Hahella sp. HNIBRBA332: one gene and its partners. The protein of the gene in region 1 interacts with the protein of each later gene in a pairwise test. Links are inferred from orthologs where the notes say so. Each region holds a gene or a part of one and is shown in the gene's direction. Other genes may lie near its edges. The genes, in order: dnaQ, dnaE and holA.

The links.
Region 2: the proteins of dnaQ (region 1) and dnaE interact in binary tests that used the Escherichia coli proteins (3 or more experiments, as listed by UniProt). The link is inferred for Hahella sp. HNIBRBA332 from one-to-one orthologs.
Region 3: the proteins of dnaQ (region 1) and holA interact in binary tests that used the Escherichia coli proteins (3 or more experiments, as listed by UniProt). The link is inferred for Hahella sp. HNIBRBA332 from one-to-one orthologs.

What each region holds. Positions count from the first base shown.
Region 1 is NZ_CP132203.1:1,399,510-1,403,749, forward strand. Bases 505-3,247 are described here. They hold dnaQ (DNA polymerase III subunit epsilon), read left to right. Parts: upstream 505-1,386; coding sequence 1,387-2,109; downstream 2,110-3,247. Other genes in these bases: O5O45_RS06515 (class I SAM-dependent methyltransferase), read left to right, coding at 505-943; rnhA (ribonuclease HI), read left to right, coding at 930-1,376; nhaB (sodium/proton antiporter NhaB), read right to left, coding at 2,215-3,247. Also shown: more of O5O45_RS06515, read left to right, coding at 155-504; more of nhaB, read right to left, coding at 3,248-3,714; O5O45_RS06535 (BAR domain-containing protein), read left to right, coding at 4,079-4,240. UniProt on the Escherichia coli protein: DNA polymerase III is a complex, multichain enzyme responsible for most of the replicative synthesis in bacteria. The epsilon subunit contain the editing function and is a proofreading 3'-5' exonuclease.
Region 2 is NZ_CP132203.1:3,868,888-3,874,384, reverse strand. The notes cover bases 834-4,833. They hold dnaE (DNA polymerase III subunit alpha), read left to right. Parts: upstream 834-1,156; coding sequence 1,157-4,633; downstream 4,634-4,833. Other genes in these bases: accA (acetyl-CoA carboxylase carboxyl transferase subunit alpha), read left to right, coding at 4,736-4,833; O5O45_RS17130 (TlpA family protein disulfide reductase), read left to right, coding at 834-1,047. In the rest of the region: arsC (arsenate reductase (glutaredoxin)), read right to left, coding at 13-369; more of O5O45_RS17130, read left to right, coding at 520-833; more of accA, read left to right, coding at 4,834-5,497. UniProt on the Escherichia coli protein: DNA polymerase III is a complex, multichain enzyme responsible for most of the replicative synthesis in bacteria. This DNA polymerase also exhibits 3' to 5' exonuclease activity. The alpha chain is the DNA polymerase catalytic subunit.
Region 3 is NZ_CP132203.1:234,588-239,058, reverse strand. The notes cover bases 990-3,963. They hold holA (DNA polymerase III subunit delta), read left to right. Parts: upstream 990-1,955; coding sequence 1,956-2,972; downstream 2,973-3,963. Other genes in these bases: O5O45_RS01205 (endonuclease), read left to right, coding at 3,529-3,963; O5O45_RS01210 (hypothetical protein), read left to right, coding at 3,079-3,345; O5O45_RS01220 (LPS-assembly lipoprotein LptE), read left to right, coding at 1,425-1,946; leuS (leucine--tRNA ligase), read left to right, coding at 990-1,420. Also shown: more of leuS, read left to right, coding at 1-989; more of O5O45_RS01205, read left to right, coding at 3,964-4,176; O5O45_RS01200 (acyl-CoA dehydrogenase C-terminal domain-containing protein), read right to left, coding at 4,319-4,471. UniProt on the Escherichia coli protein: Part of the beta sliding clamp loading complex, which hydrolyzes ATP to load the beta clamp onto primed DNA to form the DNA replication pre-initiation complex.

The sequences.
Region 1 (4,240 bases):
ACTTGCCGCCAGGCGCTTATCATATTTTGAACTGCCCTTATCATTAACCCGATAGATATGAGGGCCATCTTAATAGCATAGCTGCTCGCTGTCTGTTGTTAAGTGGTTTTCAAACGAAAGTAAGTTTTCACAGAGAACTGACCAAGGGGGATGCGTGCGAGGACTGAAAGTTAAAAGCGACATGGAAGCGGAGCGTCTGCAGAAGGATTTTGAAGCCTGGTTTCAGTCGCCTCTGGGGCAGACCATGCTGGCCAATCAACGCCAGACTGTGGAGCAAAGCATTGGGCGCTTTTTTGGCTATCACCAGTTGGAGTTACTGGTCAGTCATGAGCTGCCGGTGGGCCAGTCCAGTCTGCTTGGACACCGTATCATCTCCGTTCCCCGCTGGGAGAAAGAGCTGCCAGAGGGCTCTCTGGTCTGCCACTCCCATGAGTTGCCGCTGGAAAGCGACAGCATTGATCTGGTCATTCTGCATCATACGCTTGATGTGGCTGCGCGGCCGCACCAGTCCTTGCGCGAGGCGGCGCGTGTGCTGCGCTCGGGCGGCCATATGGTGATCATAGGGTTTAACCCTCTTAGCGCCTGGGGTTTGCGCAGGGCGATCTTCAGGAGTCCGAAGGCTCCCTGGTCCGGGCGCTTCCTGACTTCCTCTCGTCTGGAGGACTGGTTGAGCCTGCTGGACTTCCGCCTTAAAGATGTGCGCCATTGTTTCTATGCGCCGCCGGTCACCAATCTGCAATGGTTGAGTCGTCTTGCGTTTCTTGATAAGTTCGGCGCACGTTTCCGGCTGCCCCTGGGAGCTTACTACACCATCGTCGCTCAAAAACGAGTGGGGTGCGTGATTCCGCTGCGGCCGCAATGGCGCAGCTCGCGTGTCGCGGGGGCGGCTGTAGTCCATCAATTTACGCCCTACAGGCCGTACAAAAAGAATGAAGACAGTTGAAATTTATACCGACGGCGCCTGCAAAAAGAATCCCGGGCCCGGCGGTTGGGGAGCGATCCTGATATACGGGAAGAATAAAAAGGAGATATACGGGGGAGAGCTCGACACCACCAACAATCGTATGGAGCTCATGGCGGCGATCAAAGCGCTGCGGGCGTTGAAGCAAGGCTGCAAAGTTGAACTCTATACGGATTCCCAATATGTGCGCAAAGGCATCACCGAATGGATGCAAAACTGGATCAAGAAGGGCTGGCGCACCAGCGGCGGAGATCCGGTAAAAAACGTTGATTTGTGGCAGGCGTTGGACAAAGAGCGCAATAAGCATGATATCAGTTGGCGCTGGGTCAAAGGCCACAGTGGCCATCCATTAAACGAACGCGCGGACGAGCTGGCCAATCTCGGCGTTAAAGATGCGTTAGGCGAGACAGGCTGAGAATCTTATTATGCGTCAAATAGTATTGGATACCGAAACCACTGGTCTGGAAACCTCCCAAGGCCATCGGATCATAGAAATCGGTTGCGTTGAGGTGATCGATCGTTCTCTGACCGGCAATCACTATCACGTTTACATCAATCCCGAGCGGGAAGTGGACGCCGGAGCCTTTGAAGTTCACGGCATTTCCAACGAATTCCTGGCGGATAAACCTAAATTTAAACAGGTCGCCCAGGATTTCCTGGATTTCATCAACGGCGCGGAGCTGGTCATCCATAACGCGGCGTTTGACGTGGGCTTTATCGACTACGAATTCTCATTGCTGGGAGCGCCTTTCGGTAAAGTCAGTGATTATTGCTCCGTCGTCGATACCTTAATGATGGCGCGCAAGAAGCATCCGGGTCAGAAAAACAACCTGGATGCGCTCTGTAAACGCTACGGCATCGATAACAGTCACCGTGACCTCCACGGGGCCTTGCTTGACTCGGAAATTCTGGCGGATGTTTATCTCGCCATGACTGGCGGGCAGACCAGTTTATCCCTGCATTCTGAAGATGGCGGAGCGGAAGAAGAAGCCTCTGAAGTGCGCAGAATTAATACGCAAAGACCTTCATTAAGGGTTATTCGAGCTTCTGAAGCGGAATTGGCGGAGCACGCCCGTCAGCTGGACGCTGTAGAGAAAGCCGCTGGTTTTAGTCTTTGGCGTAAGAAACAAGAAGAAGGTTTGAACTGAGTGGGGCGGATTTAGTCTGACAATCGGTTTGCTCTGCGCACTAAAAAAGCCGCTCTGCTGAGCGGCTTTTTTATGCTGGCGTCTCGGGGAGTGAGCGGCTCCGCGTTATATGGTGATAACAATCATCACGTAGCCGAGCCCGCCCATGACGATGGTGTAGGGCAGCGCCATCCATACCATCTTGCCGTAGGACAATCTGATCAACGGGGCGATAGCGGACGTCAGCAAAAACAGGAATGCTGCCTGACCGTTTGGCGTGGCGACGCTGGGTAGGTTGGTGCCGGTATTGATCGCCACCGCCAGCGCTTCATAGTGAGCCCTGTCAATCAAGCCATCATTGAATGCGTTACGCACTTCGTCAATATAAACCGTCGCGACGAAGACGTTATCGCTGATCATCGACAACACGCCGTTGGCGATAAAGAACATGCCGGGTTGAATGCTCTTCTCCAGGCCCAGCACATAGTTGATGATGCCAGTGAACAGGTGCTGCTCGTGGATCACGCCAACTACGGCGAAGAACACCACTAACAAGGAGGTGAAGGGAAGCGCTTCTTCAAAAGCCTTACCTATTTGATGTTCTTCAATAACACCGCAGAACGCCGTCGCCAGGATGATCACCGTTAGACCGATCAAGCCCACTTCGGCCAAATGAAGCGCCAGCGCCACGACCAGGATGAGTGCGACGATAGCCTGCGTAATCAGTTTGGATTCATGTTGCAGGGTCATCTTTTTCTTTTCCGCTTCGTTGAAGTCTTCCAGAATTTTCCGGACGGAAGCGGGAATATCGTCGCCGTAGCCAAACCAGCGGGTTTTCTCCAGAACGACGCAGGTGATTAATCCTGCGATCAGTACGGGGATGGAGATCGGCGCCATGCGCACGAAGAACTCAATAAAATCCCAGCCCAGGCGTTGAGCGATCAGCAGATTCTGAGGCTCGCCCACTTGAGTGCAGACGCCGCCCAGCGCCGTACCCACAGCCGCATGCATCAACAGGCTGCGCAGGAAGCTGCGAAACTGTTCAAGATCAGCGCGGTGGTCATGATGAACGGATTCGTCGTCGCCATGGTCGTGATCATGATGGAAGTGTTTGCCGGAAGCGACCTTGTGGTAAACCGAGTAAAAGCCGACTGCGACGCTGATGATGACTGCGGTGACGGTCAAGGCGTCAAGGAAAGCGGACAGCACCGCCGCGACCAGGCTGAACAGCAGAGACAGAATGGCTTTGGAGCGGATGCTGAGCAGAATTTTGGTGAATACGTAGAGCAACAGCTCCTTCATGAAATAAATGCCCGCCACCATGAATACCAGCAGCAGGATTACCTCCAAATTGCCGGATACTTCTTCATATACAGTGTGCGGCGACACCATGCCGATCAGCACAGCTTCAATGGCGAGCAGGCCGCCGGGCTGGAGCGGATAACACTTCAGCGCCATGGCCAGGGTGAAGATGAATTCCAGAATCAACACCCAGCCTGCGATGTAGGGGCTGATTAGAAAGATAACGGGGTTAATAAGTAGAAAGAGGCAAATGGCCTTCTTATACCAGCTCGGGGCGTTTCCCAGGAAATTACTGTAAAACGCCTGCGGCAAAGTGGTCACCATACACGGCTCCTGTTAACGAATGCGGTCGCCTGAACGACCTGTTAAAAAATGGTAAGGGTCGACCATTCTAATGAAAAACGGCAATAAATCCATGTAATTGAATATGTGCGGTCGCTTCAGCGAGAGCCTTCAGTTGTGACTCCAATAATAGCCAACTATTCTTGAATTCGCCTTTTGCCTGTTCTCTCATTAGGCCTAATGCCAGTGCGGCTTTTACGATTCCGCGAGCAGATAACAAATGAAACAGTTAGTTTCTTGTTTAACTTGAATTTTGTGTTATAAGTTAGTAATAACTCGGCGATTTTCCACTTTTTGACAATAAACTCCTCAGTTGCTGATGAACTGAGGATTAAGGACATCGTATATGGTTGACGCGACGCTAGCCGCGAAAAAGTCTAGTTCCTTCGATCTGGTCGAAAGGGAAATCAATAATACGATCGAGCAAGCGGAGCTTAGTCTCGAACGTTTTCAGGAAAACCGCGAAAGCGGCGAAGATCTACAGAATTGCATTGATTATCTGAATCAA
Region 2 (5,497 bases), 2.5 Mb from region 1 along the record:
TAGATGGAGAAATTACAGCAGCTCGTTGACGTTTTCCGGCGGGCGGCCCAGCACTGCGCGGTCGCCTTTGATGACAACCGGGCGTTCGATCAATTTGGGATGAGCGACCATCGCATCGATCAAGGCGTCTTCGCTCAGGTCGGCGTTGGCCAAATTGAGGGTTTTGTATTCATCTTCGCCTTTACGCAACAGGTCTCTGGCGGAAATGCCGAGCTTGGCCAGGGCTGCTTTCAGCTCTTCAGCATTGGGAGGCGTTTCCAGGTACTTCACTATGGTAGGGGCCGCGCCGCTGTCTTCGATAATTTGCAGTGTCTGCCGGGATTTGGAGCAGCGTGGGTTGTGCCAGATAGTGAGGGTGCTTTTACTCATCGTCTGTTTCCTGTTATTGCAGTAAAGGGGGCAAGTTTAAGCATCTGCGGATCGCATTTCTAACACTTTCAATGACGGAAAGGCCAGACTCCCATTTCGCCCGCTTTTTTCGTGTAGAATGCCGGTCAGCGTATTACCTGGAGAAACATTTTGATCGCTCGTCAAACTGCCCACGGCCTGTTTCAAGTCATTGCAAGTGGTGTGTCGATTATCCGTTGGTCCGCATTCAAAGCACTGATTGCAGGGACCCTGTTCGCTTTGCTGGCGGGCTGTTCGGAAGATAAAGGCGATGCGCCGCTGGAGAAGGTGGTGAAGCTGGCGAATGGCGGAGAAATTAACCTGGATCACTTAGGCGGGCAGTGGATCATCCTGAATTTCTGGGCGGAGTGGTGCGGGCCCTGCAAGGTTGAAATTCCTGAGTTGAATGAGCTAAATAGGCATCCCGGCGTCATTGTCCTGGGGGTGGACTATGATGGCCACAAAGGGGAAGCGCTGACCAAAACCATCGACAAAATGGGCATTAACTTCCCTGTATTGCAAGGCGATCCGACCCGTCATTGGAAAGTGGAAATTCCTAAGGTGTTGCCGACCACGCTGTTGATTCATGACGGCAAGGTGCAGCGCGAGATGATCGGCGCGCAGACGAAAAGTGCGATTTTGTCGGTTATTCCGCAATAATCGCCGCCAATTGGCGTCTATATTTAAGAATTTGTGATTTTATTGAGAATTGTTGGCTGGCGCGGATCTGAGAGCCGTGTTGCACGAAGAAACTGGAGATAAAGGCCCGATGGGCGATTTTATTCATTTACGCATTCATACAGAATTTTCTCTGGTTGACGGACTGGTAAAGGTCAAACCTTTGGTCAAAAAACTGGCCGATATGGGGATGCCTGCGGTGGCGGTGACCGATCAGTCCAACATGTGCTGTCTGGTCAAATACTACAAAGCGGCGGCGGGCGCAGGCGTGAAACCGGTGGTCGGCGCCGATGTCTGGGTGGAAAACCTGGATGATCCTCTGGCCCCGTTTCGACTCACTTTATACGCCCGCAATGAGACCGGCTACCGCAACCTGACGGAGCTCATATCCCGCGGCTTTACTGAGGGGCAGTCCCACGGTAAAGCCATTTTGAGAAAAGACTGGATCGCCGCTCAGGCGGAAGGCATGTTGGCGATGTCCGGCGCCAAATATGGCGATGTCGGTCAGGCGTTGCTGGCGGGTAAGCTGGAGCTGGCGCGCGAGCGGCTGGCCTTTTGGATGGAAATGTTCCCGGATGCGTATTATCTGGAGCTGCAACGCACGGGGCGGATCAATGATGAAGAGTGCGTGCACGCCTCTGTCGAATTGGCGATGGAAACCGGCTGTCCGGTTGTCGCCACCAACGATGTGCATTTCCTTGAGCGTGACGACTTTGAAGCCCATGAGGCAAGGGTGTGTATCCATGAAAGTCGCACTTTGGACGACCCACGTCGGGAGCGCCGCTTCAGCGAAGAGCAGTACCTGAAGTCGGCTGACGAAATGCGCGAGCTGTTTTCGGATATTCCCGAAGCGATTGAGAATACCGTGGAGATCGCCAAGCGCTGCAACGTCAGTCTGCGTCTGGGTAAATACTTCCTGCCTAACTACCCCATTCCAGAAGGAATGACCATTGATGAATTTTTCATCAAAGTCTCAGAAGAGGGGCTGGAGGAGCGGCTGGCCACGCTGTTTAAGCGTGATGACCCAGAATACGACAATAAACGGCGAAGCTATTATGACCGGCTTAAGTTTGAGCTGGACATCATCACCCAGATGGGGTTCCCCGGCTACTTCCTCATCGTTATGGACTTCATTAAATGGGCCAAGAACAACGGCGTGCCGGTGGGCCCGGGACGGGGCTCCGGCGCCGGCTCTCTGGTGGCCTATGCGTTAAAAATCACAGACCTGGATCCTCTCGCCTACGACTTGCTGTTCGAGCGATTCCTAAACCCGGAACGGGTATCGATGCCGGACTTTGACGTCGACTTCTGTATGGAAGGCCGCGACCGCGTTATCGCCTACGTGGCCGAAGCCTATGGGCGTAATGCAGTGTCCCAGATCATCACCTTCGGAACCATGGCGGCGAAGGCGGTAGTGCGGGACGTAGCGCGGGTGCAGGGGCGGCCGTATTCCATGGGTGATCGCCTGTCCAAGCTGATCCCCTTTGAAGTGGGCATGACTCTGGCCAAAGCGTATGAACAAGAAGAGCCGCTGCGAGAATATCTGACCACGGATGAAGAAGCGGCGGAAATCTGGGAGATGGCGCGCAAGCTGGAGGGGGTTACCCGTAACGTCGGTAAGCACGCCGGTGGTGTGGTGATCGCGCCCACCAAATTGACGGACTTTGCGCCCTTGTACTGTGATGAAACCGGCTCGGGGCTGGTGACGCAGTTCGATAAGGACGACGTAGAACAGGCGGGGCTGGTCAAGTTCGACTTCCTGGGGCTGCGTACGTTGACCATCGTCGACTGGGCGGTGGACATCATTAACCGTCAGCAGGCGGAAAAAGGCGAACCACCGCTGGATATCAACTTTATCCCATTGGATGACGCGCCAACTTTCAATCTGCTCAAGCATGGTGAAACCACTGCGGTGTTCCAGCTTGAATCCCGCGGAATGAAAGAACTTATCCGACGTCTGATGCCGGACTGCTTTGAAGATATCATCGCTCTTGTGGCCCTGTTCCGTCCGGGGCCGCTGCAATCGGGCATGGTTGACGACTTTATCAACCGTAAGCATGGGCGCGCCGAGTTGGCCTACCCGCATCCGGATTATCAGCTGGAGTCTTTGAAACCCGTCCTGCAGCCCACCTACGGCATCATCCTGTATCAGGAACAGGTAATGCAGATCGCCCAGGTAATGGCGGGTTACACCCTTGGCGGCGCGGACTTGCTGCGTCGAGCCATGGGTAAAAAGAAACCTGAGGAAATGGCCAAGCAAAAGGCGATCTTCGTTGAAGGAAGCATCAACCAGGGTATTGATCAGGATCTGGCGGAAAAGATCTTTGACCTGGTGGAGAAGTTTGCGGGTTACGGTTTCAACAAGTCGCACTCCGCTGCTTACGCCTTGGTGTCTTACCAGACTGCCTGGCTGAAGTGCCACTATCCTGCGCCGTTCATGGCGGCGGTGCTTACCGCGGATATGCAGAACACCGATAAAGTGGTGACGCTGGTGGAAGAGTGTCGGCGGATGAAGCTGGACTTGGTGTTGCCGGACGTCAACAACAGCAGTTATACCTTCACCGTCGACGATAAGAATCGCATTGTCTACGGTCTGGGCGCCGTAAAAGGGCTGGGTGAAGGCCCTGTGCAAAGTATTTTAGACGCCCGCGAAGAAGGCGGTCCCTTTCGCGATCTGTTCGATTTCTGTCAGCGGGTGGATTTGCGCCGGGTCAACAAGCGCGCTCTGGAAGCGCTGGTCCGCTCCGGCGCCATGGATAAACTGGGGCCGAACCGCGCCCGTATGATGGCGTCTATCAATGAGGCCGTGCGTCGGGCGGATCAACACTCCCGTAATGAAGACGCCGGTATGCTGGACTTGTTCGGTGAGGTGGTGCCGGAAACCGATCCGAACCCCTACAGCGCGACGGAAGGCATGCAGGAGTGGAGCGATAAGGAACGCCTGAAATTAGAGAAGGAGACTCTGGGCCTTTATCTGACGGGTCACCCGTTTGATGAATACGAGCAGGAAGTGCGCCGCTTCGTGCGTACGCCCATTTCGGAATTGCGTCCCGGCAAGAGTCCGCAAAATGTCGCGGGCCTGGTAGTGGCGGTGCGCACGATGAAGAGTAAACGTGGCGGATACATAGGTTTTGCTACGTTAGATGATCGTAGCGGCCGTATTGAAGTGACTTTTTTCTCCGACGCCTACGAGCAAGCCAAAGAAATGCTGCACAACGATCGCATTCTGGTCGTGGAGGGCGTCGTTGGCGAAGACGACTACTCTGGTGGGCTTTCTGTCCGGGCGAAAATGACTTCGGACATCGGTCAAGCACGATTGAAGTTCGCCAAAGAGCTTATTCTCTTTGTACACGAAAAAGACTTTAATAACGGCTTTATTGACGAACTGGGCGGCGTTTTGGGAGAACATCGCGCCGAGGGCTGCCCGGTTTTGATCAATTATGAAACGGAAACCGCCCGCACCAGACTGCGTCTGGCCGAAGATTGGCGGGTTAATCCAAGCGATGAATTGATTCAGGGGCTGCGATATTTGTTGGGCAAGGAGCGGGTGCAACTGCGCTACAGTTGATCCCTCGCTTGTATCCGGCAAAGCATGGAGTGACATGCGCGCCAGCTCAAGCTCAAGAGACATAGCCGAGCAAGAAAAACTATGAGTAAGCATGAAAAGCAGATGAACCCTTACTATCTCGACTTCGAACAGCCGATCGCCGAGCTGGAGGAAAAGATAGAGGAGTTGCGTCTGGTTGGTAACGACAGTGAATTGAACATCACTGACGAGATCAACCGTCTGAAATCCAAGAGCGTGTCGCTCACGGAAAATATTTTTGCGGATCTGTCCTCTTGGGATATTTCCCGCCTGTCCCGTCATCCCAAGCGTCCTTATACGCTGGACTATGTGCGGATGATTTTTGAAGATTTCGACGAATTGCACGGCGATCGTAAGTACGCTGACGATCTGGCTATCGTTGGCGGCATCGCCAGGCTGGATGACGAGCCTGTTATGATTATCGGGCATCAGAAAGGTCGCGAAATCAAAGAGAAAGTAAAGCGTAACTTCGGCATGCCGCGTCCTGAGGGGTACCGCAAGGCGCTACGCCTGATGGAAATGGCCGAACGCTTCAAAATGCCGATACTTACCTTTATCGATACCCCCGGCGCATATCCGGGCATTGGCGCGGAAGAGCGTGGTCAAAGCGAGGCGATTGCATTTAACCTGGCGGTCATGTCCCGCTTGAAGACGCCGATAATCTCAACGGTCATCGGTGAAGGCGGTTCCGGCGGCGCTTTGGCGGTTGGCGTTTGCGATCGCTTGATCATGCTGCAATATTCCACTTATTCCGTTATCTCTCCAGAAGGCTGCGCCTCCATTTTGTGGAAAAACGCTGAGTACGCCGCCAACGCTGCGGAAGCGATGGGCATTACGGCCAAGCGT
Region 3 (4,471 bases), 1.2 Mb from region 1 along the record:
CATGACCTCTCAGGAAGCTTTCGATGCGGTTGCTGCAAAGTTGACCGCCATGGGAATCGGCGAGAAAAAAATCAACTATCGTCTGCGGGATTGGGGCGTATCCCGTCAGCGTTACTGGGGCGCCCCCATCCCCATGATGACATTGGAAGATGGAACAGAAGTTCCCGTACCTCTGGAAGACCTTCCCGTAAGGCTGCCGGAAGACGTGGAAATGGATGGCGTCAAATCCCCCATTAAAGCCGATCCCAACTGGAGCAAACGCAGTTACAACGGCCAGCCCGCCACCCAGGAAACCGACACCTTCGACACCTTTATGGAGTCTTCCTGGTATTACGCGCGCTTCTGCTGCCCCAACCTGGAGTCCGCCATGTTGGATCCTGCGGCCGCCAACTACTGGCTGCCTGTAGACTACTACGTAGGCGGGATCGAGCACGCCATTCTGCACTTGCTGTACTCACGCTTCTTCCACAAATTGTTGCGTGACGAAGGTTTGGTGGACAGCGACGAACCGTTCAAGAAGTTGCTGTGTCAAGGCATGGTGATCGCGGAAACCTTCTATCGCGAAGACCCGTCCGGTAAGAAAACCTATTTTAACCCTAAGGATGTCCGCGTTGAGATCGACACGCAGAGTAATCAGGCAAAGGCTTTCCTGATCGAAGATGGCCAGCCTGTCATCATTGGACCGAAGGAAAAAATGTCCAAGTCCAAGAACAACGGTGTTGACCCGCAAGAGTTGATTGATAAGTACGGCGCCGACACTGTTCGCTTGTTCACGATGTTCGCAGCGCCGCCGGAGCAATCTCTGGAGTGGTCAGAATCCGGCGTTGAAGGACAGCATCGATTCCTGCGCCGTCTGTGGAAACTGGTCCACACTCACGTTGAGAAGAAAGGGATCGCGCCCCTGAATGTGGCTGAGTTGAACGACACCCAGCGCACACTACGCCGGAAGACTCATGAAACCATCAAGAAGATGACGGATGAGTTTAATCAGCGCATGGCGATTAACACCGGCATCGCTATGGTAATGGAGTTATTGAACGAATTAAGTCGCTTCGAAGACGACTCTCCCCAAGGCTTGGCGGTTGTGCAGGAAGCGCTGGAGACGGCGGTATTAGTACTGGCTCCGATTGTCCCCCACATCAGCCACGGATTGTGGCGCGAGCTGGGACATGAGGACATCGTCATGAACGCTCCCTGGCCGAAACTGGATGAAAAAGCGCTGGAGAAAGACAGCATCGAGCTGGTCGTTCAGGTGAACGGAAAATTGCGCGCACGTATTCAGGCGGCGGCAAGCGCCAGTAAAGATGAGCTTGAGAAACTGGCGTTCGATGATGAAAACGTTCAGCGCTTCATGGAAGACAAGACCGTTGTTAAAGTCATTGTTGTACCAGGGAAACTGGTCAACATCGTGGTGAAGTAAAGCGATGCGAACCGGTATAAGACTACTCCTGGCGGGGGCGGCCAGCCTCCTCATCAGCGGCTGCGGCTTTCACCTGCGCGGCCAGATGGAACTCCCCCCTTCCCTCCAGGCGCTCAACTTGAGCTGCCCGGAGGGCGACGCCAGAGTGCTCTGCGGACAAGTTCGCGATCGCTTGTTGCAAGCCTCCGTCCAAGTCAGCGATGGAGGGACGGACGCTCCCACCCTGGCGATAGGGGGCGTTGAAAACAGCCGCCGCGCCGTGAGTCTGGACAGCAGCGCCAATGCCGCAGAGTATGAGCTTTCCCGCAAAGTCACTTTCAGCCTGAACGACGCACAGGGCGAGCCGTTGATTCAGCCAACGTCGCTACAGCAGTTCCAGTCTTACCAATATGACAAGCTCAGCGTGCTTGGCAAAGAAAAGGAAGAGAACAGCATCCGCGACGATCTGGACAAGCTTCTCGCCACAGAAATACTCAATCGTCTGGCGGTATATAGCGAGCGAGCTTCAACACCGGCGGCGAACTGAGCCTTTCTCATGCGCATTAAACCGGAGCAGCTGCAAAGCAACCTGAACAAACATCCCCCCGCCGTTTTTGTGGTGAGCGGAGATGAACCGCTGTTGCGCCAGGAAGCCTGTGACGAGATTCGCGCCTACAGCCGTAAGCAAGGGTTTAGCGAGCGTATCGTCTTTCACACGCCCAAGAACTTTGACTGGAGCGCTCTTGATGAGCACACCCAGTCTTTCTCCCTCTTCGGCGAAAAAAAGCTGCTGGAAATTCATCTGGATAGCTTGCCAAACGATGGTGGAAAAAAGCGTCTCGCCGCCTTTAGCGAAAACCCACCCGAAGACTGCCTGATGCTGATCATCAGCGATCGCATTGAGTCCTCTACCCTTAATACAAAATGGTTCAAGTCAATTGAAACACACAGCCTTCACGTCCAGGTATGGCCGATCAGCCATGATCAATTACCCAACTGGATAAATCAGCGCCTGCACAAATTAGGATTCACTCCTACATCCGGCGCTGTAAAGGCATTATGCGACCATGTTGAGGGCAATTTACTGGCGGCCCGGCAGGAGATGGAGAAACTGCGTCTATTGTCCGACGACGCCAATCTGGACGAAGAGCAAGTCCTGCGCGGAATATCCAACAGCAACAAGTTCACCGTATTTAATCTGGTGGACGCCTGTCTGGAGCGAAACCCGAAGCAGGCGCTGAAAGTCCTGCAAACGCTGCAAGCGGAGTCCTTCGAACCCACCATAGTGCTTTGGTCATTAGCCCGTGAAGTGCGCCTGATCGCCAAACTCTACAAGCACTCGCAAACCTCCCAGGGCCTGGAGCAGGCGTTACAGAAAGAAAGGGTTTTCAAGAATCGCTGGGTCCTGTACAAACGCTTCATCCCTCGCTTTAACGCCGCCCGACTTCGAAATATTCACCAGGCCTGCCAGACCGCTGATAGATCCATAAAGGGCTTGGATAGCACGCCTGTTTGGTCTACCCTGACTTACGCTGCATTGGAGCTGGCGGGCGCAGGATTATCTGCGTCCTGACCGAATACCCATCACTGAAAAGCCACCACAGGTTGATGCAGATCAACCATTTAACGCCATTGCTGTCTATGATTAATGGAACTTAAATCATCGGGAGAGATGAAGCATGAGCACACTGCAAGACGAGATCAAAAGACTAAAAGACTCACTCAAACAGGAAAGGGACGAGTTACGGCTACAGCTGAATCTAGCCAAGGCGGAAGTCCGGGACGAGTGGGAGGATCTTGAAAAAGAGTGGGATAAGTTTGTCGGCAAACTACAGCAGGCGGGCCAGGAAGCGGGCCAAACCGGCAAGGAAGTCAGTGAAACCGCAAAAAAAATGGGCGAAGAGTTACGTAGTGGCTACAAACGAATAAAAGATCGTCTCAAGTAACCTAGTTCAGGGTTAACGCCCTCCACTCAGTCACCACCGACTTCCTATCATCAGAAGCGGCCCTGTTTACACTGTACTTTGCTGACAATTTGTAATATAGGTGTAAATGGGTCCGCTTAGCCCTGACCATGTCAGCGGCCCTGCGTATCACCGAATAAAAACAATCAGATTACGGATCCGCAAATGAGGAACACAGTCACCGTCCTACTTGGTGTTTTCATGGCGGGCTTGCTTAACGTCACCCATGCCCAAACCAAATTCAATGACCCCAAACAGACACTCAAGGAAGAATTCTGGGGCAAACTGTACGCAGATGGCGGCAAGACTTTCTTTTGTAAAAAAGAATTTACCAAAAAAAGCATCCTGGTCACCGAAAGCTACATCTACTCGACACTTTGGATCAGAGACAACCTGGAGTGCGGCACACCTCGACAATGCAGAGAGAACAACGAGGAATATCGCCGTATGGCCTCTGATCTGCATAACATCTATCCAGAAGACGCACGCTTTGAACTGGAGCGCCGCGCAGCCAAATTCGAAGAGTTAGGCAATGAAGTCAAAGCCAATGAGTGCGGCATTCGTCAGGTATTCGGCATTATTGACCCTCCTGACGATATAAAAGGCGACATCGCCCGAAGCCTTCTTTATATGCACACCACCTACAATCTGCCTTTATACGGCAATCTGGACCAACTGAAACGCTGGTCCCGCGCCGACCCTCCCACTCCCGAGGAGATAGCACGAGATATGCAGATTCGCGAACTGCAAGGCAACAGCAACCCCTTTATCACACATCCCGAGTCCGCCGACCAAGTCATGCTGAACCGCTGACTTTTCTCTACAGCAGAACGCATGTTTGAAATCAGACGACCACAAAAAAGCCCGCATTGCGGGCTTTTTCTTTTAAGGTTGACCCATCCTGAATAGAGTTGACGCCTATTTCAGGACTAGACAGGTTATTCCTCAGAGCGGCTTAGAACTGCTCTACATCCAGCGCCATCATATCGCCGCTACCGGACTTGATGGACTCCGCCAGAGAAACTGTACGCGGCAGGAGTCGACGGAAGTAAAAGCGAGCGGTTTTCAGCTTGGCGTCATAGAAACCAGAGCTATCGCCAGCTTGCTT